Regions from separate parts of the Sporosarcina sp. FA15 genome, predicted to be linked through region 1. Evidence: riboswitches for the same ligand, from Rfam matches in the RefSeq annotation. Region 1 holds a riboswitch; the other holds the start of a gene.
The links. A riboswitch is a leader RNA that binds a small molecule or an ion and turns the genes downstream of it on or off. The one in region 1 is predicted to bind FMN.
Positions count from the first base shown of each region.

Region 2: linked by a shared signal. The riboswitch ahead of ACP8HG_RS08235 (ECF transporter S component) and the one ahead of ribD (bifunctional diaminohydroxyphosphoribosylaminopyrimidine deaminase/5-amino-6-(5-phosphoribosylamino)uracil reductase RibD) in region 1 are both predicted to bind FMN.

Region 1 covers NZ_CP188818.1:302,101-309,541, forward strand. Annotated here, with positions in the region: gene ACP8HG_RS01545 (GbsR/MarR family transcriptional regulator) at 296-853, opposite strand; gene ACP8HG_RS01550 (quaternary amine ABC transporter ATP-binding protein) at 1,072-2,334, shown strand; gene ACP8HG_RS01555 (ABC transporter permease) at 2,327-3,178, shown strand; gene ACP8HG_RS01560 (glycine betaine ABC transporter substrate-binding protein) at 3,175-4,074, shown strand; gene ACP8HG_RS01565 (glycine betaine ABC transporter substrate-binding protein) at 4,454-5,353, shown strand; FMN riboswitch at 5,569-5,716, shown strand; partial or broken gene ribD (bifunctional diaminohydroxyphosphoribosylaminopyrimidine deaminase/5-amino-6-(5-phosphoribosylamino)uracil reductase RibD) at 5,794-6,845, shown strand; gene ribE (riboflavin synthase) at 6,863-7,441, shown strand, end outside.
Region 2 covers NZ_CP188818.1:1,687,615-1,695,055, reverse strand. Annotated here, with positions in the region: gene ACP8HG_RS08250 (ATP-binding protein) at 1-527, shown strand, start outside; gene sigX (RNA polymerase sigma factor SigX) at 573-1,136, shown strand; gene ACP8HG_RS08240 (hypothetical protein) at 1,102-2,334, shown strand; FMN riboswitch at 2,411-2,542, shown strand; gene ACP8HG_RS08235 (ECF transporter S component) at 2,752-3,333, shown strand; gene ACP8HG_RS08230 (ferredoxin) at 3,537-3,788, opposite strand; gene ACP8HG_RS08225 (helix-turn-helix domain-containing protein) at 3,898-4,938, shown strand; gene ACP8HG_RS08220 (RecQ family ATP-dependent DNA helicase) at 4,938-6,374, shown strand; gene ACP8HG_RS08215 (LysM peptidoglycan-binding domain-containing protein) at 6,568-7,230, shown strand.

The DNA of each region.
Region 1 (7,441 bases):
AAAGACGGCAATACACAGTTGTGTGTATTGCCGTCTTTTTCATGTCTACCAAGGCGCTTCTGCTTTTCTTAAAAGATAAGAAAGTATACGTTTTTTTGACTTATAATAGTGTCTAGCTCCAGGCGCCAGCCGCTCGGAGGCCCACAGGATGTGGGTCACCTAGCCATTGCCGCAGGACGCGGCGTACTTAGGCTAGGTTCCTTGAAAGCAATCCAGCTATGTGGCAAAGAGCGCCACGTCGCTGGATCGACTTATGCCTGTCGCGTCTAGAAGGCGCCTTCCGCTTTTCTTGTGTTCACTTATTTGGCGTATCCTGTTCAGGCTTTTTAATTGGCACGAGATTAAAAATATCATGATCTTCAAAAGCATCAACAAGACGATCAAGCCAATCGTAATAATCTCGTAGGTATAGTAATTTTTCAATATCTATAGTTACTTCTTCTCTCAATTCATCATCTATCGCGGGATCGTTCACAAGTCCTTCCAGTTCAGCCAAAGATCTTCTTATTGCAGCTGAATGAAAGGAAACAGATCTTCTCCACTTTATTGAAAATAGGTCGATAAAGCTTTGATACCAATCATCCTTCACTTGATAAAGGTCTTTTCGGACCCCTCTTTTCCAAGCACGTTCCACTAACTTCAAATCGGATAGTGCTCTGACAGATGTGCTCATGCTCGTTTTGCTCATCCCGAGTTCTTCTGTCATGTCATCCAATGTTAACGGCTCATTATGAAAAAACATCGTGCCATACTGTCTTCCAGCAGAAGGTGTAAGACCATAAAGATGTATATTTTGTGCGATGGATTCAATAATCCGCTCACGAGCTTTTTCAAGTTTTTCATTACCGTTCATACAACGTCTTCCCTCCACTATAACCGGCATTTATTAACCGATCCAGCTCATTTCTTATAGCGTATTATATCCTATCTTAAAAAGCAATTCGTAGCAATAAAAGTTCGTACAGTTTTTTCTGTACAAACCATTTAAATTGAGAAAACGGTTGTAATGCAAAAAAAAGACAGCTATACTAGAAGACATTCGTCAGTTTTGAAAATATAAGGAGTGTATGTATGAGTGAACAGATTGCCAGTAAGAAAATCCAAGTGATAAACACCACAAAGATTTTCGGTAAAAATGCGAAGCGGGCTTCCCAGCTTCTAAATGAAGGAAAAACAAAAGGTGAGATTTTGAAAGCCACCGGCGCAACAGTCGGGGTGAAAAATGCATCATTCGATGTGTACGAAGGTGAAATATTTGTCATTATGGGATTGTCAGGTAGCGGAAAATCAACGCTTGTTAGATTACTGAACAGGCTGATTGACCCAACAATGGGCAATATCCTGCTAGACGGTGAGGACATCGTTGGGATGAATAAAGAACAACTTCGTAATGTAAGGCGTAAGAAAATTGGAATGGTATTTCAAAACTTCGCACTCTTTCCCCACAAGACGATTCTTGAAAACGCGGAATATGGCTTAGAAATCCAAGGAGTAGCGAAGGCAGAACGTCAAGTCAAAGCGAAAGAATCCTTAGGACTAGTCGGACTTGCAGGATATGAAGATCAATTCCCTAGCCAGCTGAGCGGAGGCATGCAACAGCGTGTTGGTTTAGCGAGAGCGCTAGCTAATGGACCAGATATTTTGCTGATGGACGAAGCATTCAGTGCGCTTGATCCGTTAATCCGCAAAGATATGCAAGACGAATTATTGCAACTTCATAATGATATGGGGAAAACAATTATTTTCATTACGCATGACTTAGATGAGGCACTTCGTATAGGCGACCGCATTGCATTGATGAAAGACGGGGAAATTGTTCAAGTGGGTACGCCCGAAGAGATATTGATGAGTCCGTCGAATGAATATGTAGAACGCTTTGTTGAAGATGTGGATCTTTCTAAAGTATTGACAGCGGGACATATTATGAAAAAAGCAGAGACGGTTCAAATCGACCGTGGAGCGAGAGTAGCTCTTCGAATGATGAAACAACTTGGGATATCTTCAATTTACGTTGTCGATAAAGCAAAGCGTCTTTTAGGTGCGGTCACGGCCCAAGATGCGAGTTTGGCTATTGAAACAGGGAAGACACTTGAAGAAATAATGATTACCGACCTTCCGATGATTCTTCTGGATACCGTGCTAATCGATCTGTTCGATATCGTATCGACAGCGGTTATTCCGGTTGCAGTCGTTGATGAAAATAACAAGCTACAGGGAATTATTATTCGTGGTGCATTGATTGGTGCATTATCAGGTGATAATCAGTTTATCAATAATAACGGAACTTTCGATTCCGATGAACATACGGATACGGAGGCGAAGATAAATGGATAAATATTTACCTCGTTTGCCATTTGCGGAGTGGATTGACAATGGAGTCGATTGGCTCGTACTAACTTTCGGTACAGTGTTTGACGGGATTTCAGATTTTCTCAAAGGAATAGTTGAAGGATCAGTGGAATTGCTCGATATCGTGCCATCTATTTTACTTGCCGTGCTATTTGCCTTGCTTGCGTGGTTCGTATCTACTCGCCGCATTGCCATATTTACATTGTTCGGCTTGCTGTTCATCGATTACTTGGGTTATTGGTACCCGATGCTGCAAATGCTAGCGCTCGTACTCACCTCTGTATTCTTCGCACTGATAATCGGAATTCCAGTCGGTATCTGGGGATCACAACAAGCGACAGCAAGAAAAATCATCAATCCCTTATTGGATTTGATGCAAACCATGCCGGCTTTCGTTTATTTATTGCCAGCTATATTCTTCTTTAACATCGGGGTCGTCCCAGGTGTTGTGGCATCTGTTATCTTCTCAATGCCGCCAACAATTCGTTTGACAATGCTTGGAATAGAACAAGTTCCGAAAGATTTAATCGAAGCGACAGAAGCATTTGGTTCTACTACTTGGCAGAGATTGAGCAAAGTACAAATTCCGCTTGCAAAACCTACAATTATGGCGGGTGTCAACCAAAGTATTATGCTTTCCCTATCGATGGTCGTTATTGCATCGATGGTTGGTGCGCCAGGGCTTGGTGAAGAAGTTTATCGAGCTGTTACACAACTGAAAACGGGTGTTGGTTTTGAAACCGGATTGTCCATCGTTATCGTAGCCATCATTTTAGATCGCATCACGCAACACGCAGGAAAGAAAAAACAAGGGGGAACTAAACTATGAAATTAACAAAAAAAGTATTAGGACTTGGAGCGGTTGCTCTGCTTGCAGTAGGACTTGCTGCATGTGGCAGTGACAAGAATGAAGCAGACGGAGACTCCACGAAAACAGTTGGTGAATCAGTAGACTATAAGATTACAGGTATCGATCCAGGTGCAGGTATCATGGAAGCTACTGAAAAAGTACTTACAGAATATGACCTTACAGATTGGGATCTAACAACAGGTTCAAGTGCGGCAATGACAGCTTCACTGAAAAAAGCTTATGACAAAGAGCAACCGATTATCGTTACAGGTTGGACACCGCATTGGAAATTTGCGAAATACGATTTGAAATATCTTGAAGATCCAAAAGGTGTGTACGGTGGGGAAGAGCAGATCCGTACAATCGGAAGAATCGGATTAGCAGAAGATCTGCCAGAAGCGCACCAAATCTTATCGAAGTTCAACTGGACTGAAGAGGATATGGGAGAAATAATGGTAGCTATTCAAGAAGGTGAAAAAGAAGACGCGGCAGCACAAAAATGGGTTGAAGCAAATGAAGAAAAAGTGGCTGTATGGACAGAAGGCGTTGAAAAAGTTGACGGCGACAAGATCAAACTTGCTTACGTTGCATGGGACAGTGAAATCGCTAGTCATAACGTCATGAAAATTGTTTTAGAAGATATGGGTTATAAAGTGACATTAACACAAGTTGAAGCAGGTCCATTATGGACTGCAGTTGCTGACGGTAGTGCAGACGCATCGCTTGCAGCTTGGATGCCATTAACACATAAAACATATGCTGATAAATTCGAAGGTAAATTCGAAGAACTTGGCGTCAATATGGAAGGTGTCAAAGTCGGTCTTGTTGTACCACAATATATGGACATCGATTCGATTGAAGACTTGAAGAAATAAACAACAGAATTCTACTTCTATTTAAACGTAACTCGTTTTTCTAGCAGTATAAAACTTACATTAGCTAGCGTAATAACTAGAACAATGAACCCGGAAGAACGCTGTAATATGCAGCAGTTTTTCTGGGTTTATTGAGTGTGATTCTTATGACATAAGCTTCGAACTGAGAATGAAGAATGAACAGTATCTGCACAAATTGAACGGCAAAAAGGTAAGTGAACTGGAAATGTTGTGAAGTATTATGCTTTCCTTTTCATGATAGTTATTGCTTCAATGGCTGTTACACAATTGAAACCAGATTGTCCATTGTGGTCGTAGCAATCATTTTAGATTGCATCACGCAACGCACAGGAAAGAAAAAATAAGGGGGAATTACACGATGAAATTATCAAAAAAAGTCTTGGGACTTGGGGCAGTTGCTCTACTGGCAGTTGGACTTGCTGCATGTGGCAGTGACAAGAATGAAGCAGACGGAGACTCCACGAAAACAGTTGGCGAATCAGTAGACTATAAGATTACGGGTATCGATCCAGGTGCAGGAATTATGGAGGCGACTGAAAAAGCGCTGGTAGAATATGAACTTACAGATTGGAAGTTGACAACAGGTTCAGGCGCAGCTATGACAGCTTCACTAAAAAAAGCGTATGACAAAGAGCAGCCAATCATCATAACGGGCTGGACACCACATTGGAAATTCATGAAATTCGATTTGAAATACCTTGAAGATCCAAGAGGTGTGTATGGTGGAGAAGAACAAATCCGTACGATCGGGAGACTTGGTCTGCAAGAAGATTTACCAGAAGCACATAAAATCCTATCACAGTTCAAATGGACTGAGGAAGATATGGGAGAAGTTATGGTAGAGATACAAGAAGGTGAAAAAGAAGAAATAGCGGCACGAAACTGGATTGATGCAAACGAAGAGTTAGTGGCAGAATGGACAAATGGTGTGGAGAAGGTGGACGGCGATAAAATTAAACTGGCATATGCAGCATGGGACAGCGAAATCGCAAGCCATAACGTCATGAAACTTGTTCTGGAAGAAATGGGCTTTAAGGTTACATTGACACAAGTTGAATTAGGCCCGCTATGGACTGCGGTAGCTGACGGTAGTGCAGATGCATCACTTGCAGCTTGGTTGCCAATTACAGCTAAAACATACGCTGACAAATTCGAAGGTAAATTCGAAGAACTTGGCGTCAATATGGAAGGCGTTAAGATCGGTTTAGTGGTACCGAAGTATATGGACATCAATTCAATTGAAGACTTGAAGAAATAAATAATAGAATGTCAGTGTTATTTAAGCGCGAGCACTAGGATAGTAAACCCGGAAGAACGCTGCAATTCGCAGTGGTTTTCCGGGTTTATTATAAGTTGCAAATGCAATGGTATTCTTATTTCATCATACATAGAAGACTCAGTTCTGTTCAAACAGACTGAGTCTTTTTTGATTTTATGGAAGTAGTATGATAACTTTAAGTCGGCACGTATAAACAAACTCTTCGGGGCAAGGTGAAATTCCTTACCGGCGGTGATCGAGCATAGCTCGTCAGTCCGTGACCCGTCCTTCCTTGCTTGGAAGGCGGTGGAGCTGGTGAAATTCCGGCACCGACAGTTATAGTCTGGATGGGAGAAGTTGTTTGGATATGCGTGCTGTGCTTGCAGGCTCTGCCCTTTCAAAAAACGAAAGGGGGAATGCCAATGGACCCTCAACATTATATGAGACTTGCTCTTGAACTGGCGCGTAGTGCACAAGGACAAACCTCGCTGAATCCACTTGTTGGTGCTGTTTGTGTGAAAGACGGCCGGATTTTAGGGACGGGTGCGCACTTGAAAGCTGGGACACCTCATGCTGAAGTGCATGCGCTGGCAATGGCAGGTGCGAATTCTATTGGTGCGGATCTATACGTGACACTGGAACCGTGTGCCCATACTGGGAAAACACCTCCGTGTACAGATCTCATTATTTCATCTGGAATTCAACGTGTTTTTGTTGCGTCTATCGATCCGAATCCCTCCGTCAATGGAGCGGGAATCGGGCTTCTTAAAGTTGCTGGGATTGAAGTCATTACCGGCATTTTACAGGAAGAGGCAGAGCAGTTAAACCAAGCATTTTTTCATTTCATCAGATACGGGAAACCATACGTTACCTTGAAAGCCACCGCAACTCTTAACGGTAGACTTTCAACGCAGAACGGGGACAGCAAATGGATTACTTCGGCTGCATCACGAACCGATGTCCATCACCTCCGCCATACCCATGATGCTATTTTGGTAGACGTACAAACCGTACTTCACGATAACCCTTTCCTCACCACCCGTTTGCCCCATGGTGGAAAGAACCCAATTCGAATTAATTTAGACCGGCATCTCAGGACGCCAAATCAGCGAATGTTGTTACAGACGGCGCTATAGAAACAGTTATTTTTACTCTCGATTCAACACATTCTGAAACTACTTTTTTTGAACATCCTTTAGTTTCAATTAAAAGGATTTCAGAAAACGTATCTTTTTTGAATGAAGTTTTAAAACGTTTTGCTGATAAAGAAATCATGACAATGTTCGTTGAAGACGGTAGCAATGTTCATTTCAGTTTCATCAATAAAGGTCTCACAGATGAACTGTATTTGTATATGGCTCCGAAATTAATCGACAACGGTTCTTCATTGTTCATGAATGATACTTGGAACCTGATTGCAGAAGGCGAATCCTTGCGTTTTTTAGATGTGCGACAAATAGGGGACGATTTCAGCTTGGCGCCAGGTTTCTGAAGGAGGATTGACAGCAGTTGTTTACTGGAATTATTGAAGAAGTAGGAACAGTTTCAGCGGTTAGGCCAGCGGCGAATTCTTTGCAACTATCAATCCGTTGTAGCAAAGTGCTTAGCGATGTTAAAAAAGGCGATAGTCTGGCAGTGAATGGTGTCTGTTTGACGGTGTCAGATTTCTCAAGCAATCAATTTACAGCTGATGTCATGCCTGAAACTGTTAAAGCGACAACGCTTCAAGCATTGCGTACGGGAAGTCCGGTTAACTTAGAACGTGCGATGGCGGCGAATGGTCGTTTCGGCGGACATATAGTCAGTGGACATGTCGATGGCACTGGCGAAATTGTTTCGGTTAGACAAAAAGAAAATGCAATCTATATGGAAATCAGTATCGCAACTAAATTATTGAAGTATTTTATCCCAAAAGGTTCAGTAACTGTGGATGGAACATCACTTACTGTATTTGGTGTGACGAGTATTGGTTTTATCATCTCATTAATTCCAGTCACGCAAGGTGACTCAATCATCGGCCGAAAACGGGCTGGGGATCGAGTGAACGTAGAATGCGATATGCTCGCGAAATATATAGAACGGCTAATA
Region 2 (7,441 bases), 1.4 Mb from region 1:
GACTTGTGACGGATCTTCTCGATCTTGCAAGGATGGAATCAGGACATATGCGACTTTACAAAGACGATCTATCGATGATTCCTTTTCTCGACCGGATAGTCAATAAATTCATGCAAGTTGCGCGTGAAGCAAATGTCGATTTGACTTTCGAATTCTTGGAAGATACAGTACTCATTTCAAATGTAGATGAAGACCGTATGGAGCAAGTATTGACGAATTTAATAGACAATGCAATCCGCCATACACCTGATGGGGGAAGTGTTAGACTTGGAATACAAAAACAAGTTGATATGATTGAAATAACAGTGACAGATACAGGTGTTGGAATTCCGCAAGAGGACTTACCGTATATCTTCGAACGTTTTTACAAAGCAGATAAAGCGAGAACTAGAGGAAAAGGTGGAACAGGTCTTGGACTCGCCATCGCGAAAAGCATTATCGACTCACATGGTGGCAAGATCGCTGCAACAAAAGGCGACACTGAAGGAACGATTTTCAGTTGCATATTGCCCTTAAAAAAGATGTAACTTAATAGCTTGAAATACGACTAATTGATAGAACGGGGGTATTTCATGGACGACTCCGTTTTCCATCGGCTTTACGAACAGTACCATCAGGATGTGTTCAAGTTTCTTATCTATTTGACGAGAGACCGTGACCATGCTGAGGACCTCATGCATGAAGTCTATGTGAGGGTACTGCGTGCCTACGCCGGTTTTGAGGGGAAAAGTTCCGAGAAGACATGGCTCTTTTCAATTGCTAAAAATGTAGCAATCGACCATTTCAGGAAAATTACAGTTCGTAAAAAGCATCTGTTCGATAAATTCGACTGGGAAAAGAGCGAACTCGTATCGACAGGTATCCTGCCGGAAGAAATCGTAACACTCAGTGAAGAGATGCAAGAGCTGCTGCAAGCACTTAATACATGTACTGGTGATCAGAAAATGGTTATCATCATGCGCTATTTCCAAGATCTTTCCATAGCTGAAACAGCCGAAATTCTTAGCTGGACAGAAGGCAAAGTGAAGACAACACAACATAGGGCGATCAAAGCATTACAAAAGAAATTGAATGCTCTTCCGACAGAAGGGGGGAAACTAGATGACCCACAAAGATTGGAACGACAACAAGATTGAAAAACTCCTCGGTGATGTGCCTGACATATCAGATAATCGTCCAATGTCGGAAATACTGGCGCGGCTGAAGCAAGATGAACGGCTGAATACGCCTCACCGTAAAAAATCAAAGAAATGGATGCCAGCACTTGTCGCTGTTGCTGCTTTGCTTGTTATCGGCCTGTTGGTTCCTTCTATGTTTGGTGAAAATGAATTGTCAATGAAGGATCAAAGTACCGACAATAAAATGATGCAAAGTGAGGACGCCGAGCCTTCTGCAAGAGGTGCGAGTTTGGAAAATGAATCGAGTACGGATGAAGAAGCGGAAATGGGCACAATGGATGGATTTTCTACTAAGATGGCATCTGAAACAGGGAGGACACACCATTTTGCTGTCTACTCCGAAGACGTTACCGATAGTACACTATTCCATTTAGGTCTTGCAGGTGATCAAGCTTTAAGCATTGCCGTTACATTTATCATTCCGAACAGTCAAATCAATGAGGATATTGGTTTCTTGGAGCCAACGAGTTATGATTTGTACAAAAAGTATGCGAGTCGTCTCGATGAAAGTGCACTGGGTTTTCAAGAGTACCATCCTTATAAAGGCAATATAGCCGCAGAGGATCATGTAATTATCCACCAGCTACCGCAAGGTCATGGTTATGACATAGGTTCGGGATCGATGGAAGTCTATCTCGACTCTTTACAAGATACGTTTTACGGTTATCAGGAGGTCCGATTTGAGAACGAGGATGGAACTGCGACCATGTTCTCTGAAGTAGGTCAACCGAGCACACCGTTGATTTTGAAAAGTGGTCGTAATCATTTGAATTACTATATGTTTGAACAACAAGATGGACAGCAGTTTCTTACATCGAACTTTTCCCAACCGCAGCCATCGTTGAACGAGGCATTACAGCAAATGAAAGTGAAGCCGAATGATGTTTTCAAGCCAGTCATTCCAAGTACTTTAAATTTTGAAGTAAAGGCAGATGACAAATTGACGACCATCAAATTCACACAACCACTGGATTTGGACGCGATGGAGCCGGAAAAAGCGATGCAAATGATTGAGGGCATGCTCCTGACAGCAGCTGATTTTGGTGAACAGCTTCAATTCGAAAATGTCGTTCAAGAAGAATGGAACGGTTTTAACTTCAGCCAGCCTTTACCGGTACCGGTTGGATCTAATCCACTTCCACTTATATTGAAGTAAATAGAAAGACCTTTGTAAACAGCCTTGTTTACAAAGGTCTTTTTTTTGTATACAATAAGGTTGTAACAAAATATTGATTCATCTTCGGGGCAGGGTGTAATTCCCGACCGGCGGTAAAGGAAAGTCACTTTCCAAGCCCGCGAGCTTAACAGCTGATACCGGTGTAATTCCGGAGCCGACAGTATAGTCTGGATGGGAGAAGGTGAAGGTGCGGCCATCTTTTTGTGTTGTCTACAAAAAGAGGTGCTTATTTAAATGTGGGTTAAAAGAGAAAGAAATAGTCTCTTTTCTACTCTCTATTTGAGTATACCTTTCAAATCCCTCGAGCTTATTTGCTTTTGGGATTTTTTGTCGACATAAACAAGGTGGAACGGCCTTTCCTCTTTTGAAGTGAATCGCAAAAGGAGAGAGGAACAAATGAATAACAAAAAGTTGCGAAAGATGATTCTCATCGCGATGTTAGGGAGTATTGCAACTGTTTTGATGCAGTTTAACTTCCCATTACCTGCACTACCTGGATTCCTGAAAATTGATTTCAGTGAGATTCCAGCGGTTTTGGCAATAATGACGATGGGACCTGTAGCAGGTATTACGGTCGAACTGCTTAAAAATATAATGCACTGGTTCATGTCAGGTAGCCCGACAGGTGTTCCTGTTGGTGAAATTGCAAACTTTGCAACAGGCGTGCTTTTCATAATGCCGATTTATTTTATCTTTAATAAATTTAAAACATCTATTGGTCTAGCTGGAGGCCTCATTGCTGGAACTGTCTCGATGGCTATTGGCATGAGTGTCTTGAATTACCTACTGTTTTTACCAATGTATACGTATTTCATGAATTTCCCAGCCATGGCAGGGAATGAGTTAGCTACTTTTATTGTTTTAGGAGTTCTACCATTTAACTTGATCAAGGGAATTATGCTAATGATTATTTCCATGCTGCTTTTCAAGAGTATGAAAAAATGGATTGCACAACAGCGTACCCAATTAACTTCATAATATAAAAAAAGGTCGTCCCGGGATTTTCCAGGACGACCTTTCCACGTTCGATTTATCTAGCTTCGTGACAGTGGTCTCTCAGCCAATTGGTAGAGCCACTCACGAGTCTTTAACACTATTGTAGAGTAACGTCTGTCTGGAAGCCCGCACGACAAGTTGTCGTAGTTTTAAAGCGACTTCTGTTATCGACAGCGATTGCCTAGTTAATCTTCGTATTTAAGTGCATCGCCATCAAATGGTGCGTCGGCGGTTTTGATAGAATCGGTTGGGCAGCCATCGAAAGCGTCTTCTAGGTCTTCCATCAGTTCTTCTGGAACTTCAGCTGTTCCCATGTTATCATCGAGGATAACATAAGCAATTCCTTCATCATCATAATCGTATATATCCGGGGCAGCAGCTCCACACGCACCACACGCTATACATGTATCCTGATCAACGATTGTATATTTAGGCATAGTCTTTCTCTCCTCTTTTCTCCGTACAAACAATTTACTTCACCTTTCATTCTAATGATGTTGACAAGAGTTTTCAACAAAAAACATTTGTTAATCGGAGGAATTCAAAATGAAACTATCTTCAATACTATTAACCATCATAGGCAGAATAGACGGTGAACGAACAATCTATGCGGGACTTCACCTATTACGCGGCAAAAGATCGGGACAAACACTGCAAGATGTTGAATATTATGGTTTGAAGGAATTCTTTGGTATTGTACCAAAACTGACAGCTGAACGATTCGATGAGGCGGCTAAACAGTTAAGTGATAGGGGTTTCATCTCAACAATGGATGATTCTTTCGTCAAACTGACGGAGCAAGGTCGCGTGGAAGTTGGCAAATTACCGTCCTACCGATTTAACGGCTGGGATTATAGAGGAAGGGAAATGATTTTTTTCGGAAGGTTATCGCTTGTTGTGCAGACGGTTTCGAATTTCAAAGCAAAGGAAAAATCGTTTATGCCCGCTCAAAAAGACCGTGATATTCAAACTTTTGTTAAAATGCTACTACATAATCAGCGAATCAGTGATCCAGTATTTGCTAAAGGCGTCAGCGAAGAAATTCGGCTATGTATTACTCGAAGTGAAATGGATGAAAGACAAAAAACAATTATCACTCATCGCTTAAGTGGTTTCGGACTGACAGGCTGGACATGGGATCAGTTAGCAGATAATTTGAAACTAAATCCATTCGATATCCGTCTACTATTTATAGAAGGTCTACATATGATGCTTGCTGTCATTATTCTGTCTCCTGATTTGCCTTTTTTGCGAAAAATAGCTGAAAGCGTCAAGGTTTCGACATATTTGACGGATTCCTCTGTAAAAACGAAGCAACTTTTTGATCGTGGCTTTTCTCTTGAAGAAATTGCGATGGCGCGCAACTTGAAACAGAGTACAATTGAAGATCATTTTGTAGAAATGTCTATTAATGATACAGAATTTCCGCTAACACAGTTTGTTTCTGAGGAAGATGCAGAAGCAGTAGCTGGAAAAGTGAAGGAAATTGGAACCCGTAGACTTCGCTTGCTGAAATCTGAATTCGAAACGCTTTCCTATTTTCAACTTCGTCTCATCTTAGGTGCGCGGACGGGAGGGGGCAACTAATGGCTATTCACAAATTATTAAAAGAGAGATTCGGTTTTGATCAATTCAGGGCAGGACAAGAAGATGTCATTCGAGATGTGATTGCGGGCAAGGACACGATTGCAATTTTACCTACAGGTATAGGGAAGTCACTTTGCTACCAATTACCTGCCTATGTACTTGAAGGTACTGTCTTAATCGTTTCACCACTCGTTGCGTTGATGGAAGACCAGGTGGCAATCATGAAAAGGAACGGTGAAAAAAGGGTTGTTGCGTTAAACTCATTTCTTTCTTATTCGGAGAAAAACAGAATAATGGGGGAATTAGGCAGCTATAAATTCATTTTTATATCACCTGAAATGTTGTTGCAAAAAAATGTGACTGCTCATTTTCGTAACATTCAGTTGTCGTTAATTGTTGTTGATGAGGCTCATTGTATTTCTCAATGGGGATTTGATTTTAGACCAGAATATTTGCGGCTAGGAGAATTTTTTGAAGGATTGAATCGACCAGGTATTTTGGCTCTTACCGCAACGGCCGATGATAAAGTAAAGGCTGATATTTGCAGGTATCTGCAACTTCAAATGCCTGCAATTCATCAACATTCGTTGGACCGCCCTAATATTTCTTATTCAATTGTCAAAGTTGATAATGGGATGATGAAAACGGAGTGGATTAAGAATCGTATAGTAACGACGGCGGGTCCTGGAATCATTTATGTGGCATCGCGAAAGCGGGCTGATGAACTATCTCAGCTTCTTCAGCTGGAGGGTGTTTCTGTGGCATCTTATCACGCCGGCAAAGAGCAAGAAGATCGAGCGTTCATTCAGGAACAATTTATCACTGGTGAAATTAGCTGGATATGTGCTACAAATGCGTTTGGAATGGGTATACATAAAGACGATATCCGTCAAGTGATCCATGAACATGTACCTCAAGCTATCGCAAGTTACATTCAGGAAGTGGGGCGTGCGGGACGTGATGGTGATTTAGCGGCAGCGACGTTACTTTTTTCGTCCGATGACGAAGGAAGAACGCGTTTCATTATCCAAGACGATCTCCCTCAAGAATGGGAAATCAAGCACTATAAAAGTCTTCTCGTAGAGAACTATCCGCCTGCTGAAGCAGCTGAACTGGCACGGATTAGCGAAACAGGAAAACGTGTCATAGACTACTACATCGAACGGATGCCGATTGAAGATGTCATTATTCGTATGTCTGAATTGATACGTGAAAAAGAAGCGCAACTACAGACGATGCTTCGATTAGTTCATTCTGAAAGATGTATTCGGGAAGAGATTTTAGGTTTTTTCGGCGAGGCATGTGGAATGAAACCGAAGTTTTGCTGTTCGGTTTGTGGAACAGCGGATGGTCTAAAGCTTGATGTACAAAAAACAATCGTGTTGGATAAACGAATGGTGGATTGGGAGGAAAGGTTGACGGGGCTTCTTGGATAACAGATCCGTTGTCCATTTAACTTCATTCTGAAGAACTATGCCTGATGACTCGTGGAACAAGGAAAGTTGCAGTTCAATCGCCCCTCTGAGTAACCAATATCCTGTTGGTGCAAATACAGCAAGGTGTATTTGATTTTTACGACAAAATTCGTCATAATGAAAGAATAGCACGATGTGATAGGAGAATGTAGCGATGAAAAATGATGATTATAAGACTGACTTTGAAGAGCACAGGAAGGAAATCGGTCTAGACGATGGTCATGAGGTTAGCAAGCTTCCATCGCGTAGCGAATTGCATAGGAAAGGTCGTAAACCTAAAAAGAAATCCAGCCATACGATGATTAATGTTATTCTTGGGTTATTCACACTTATTCCGGTACTCATTTTAGTGTATATTATTTCCGATTTTTATACTCCGGGTGATCGTACGTCAGCAAAAGGTGGGGAAACCGGCACGCTCTTTGAAATGAACAGTGAAAAGCCAGTTGAAAAAACTGCTGATGCTGATAAAGACGATGAAAAAAAAGCAACTAGTAATGAGGACGAAAAGAGTGCTGTGAAAACTGAAGCTGAAGCAAAAGTTGAGGAGAAGCCAGTATCTAAACCAGTAGTGAATGTCAATCCAACACCAGAAAAGAAACCAGAAGTAAAAGTAGAAACGAAGCCGGAGAAGAAACCGGAAGTAAAACCGGAGTCTAAACCAGTAGCAAAAACGCATACGGTTGGTAGTAATGAAAACCTTTATCGTATTTCTTTGAAATATTATGGTAACGGTGGAGGCGTCGAAAAAATCAAAAGCGCAAACGGCTTAACATCGAATGAAATTGGGGTTGGACAGAGACTTGTCATTCCTTGAGGAATAGCAGTATGAAAAAGGCGAAGTATAGATTCTTTGCCTTTTTCTTATGATAATAGGGAAATCTGGGTTTTTTGACACGGAACTGTGTCAAGCTCCAAGCGCCAGACGTTCGGGTCATAAGTGAACCCGGCAAATCGGCAAAAGAATGCCGCTTCGCCGGTCCGCCCTGTGCCTGTCGCATCTACACGGCACTTTGCGCTTATCATAT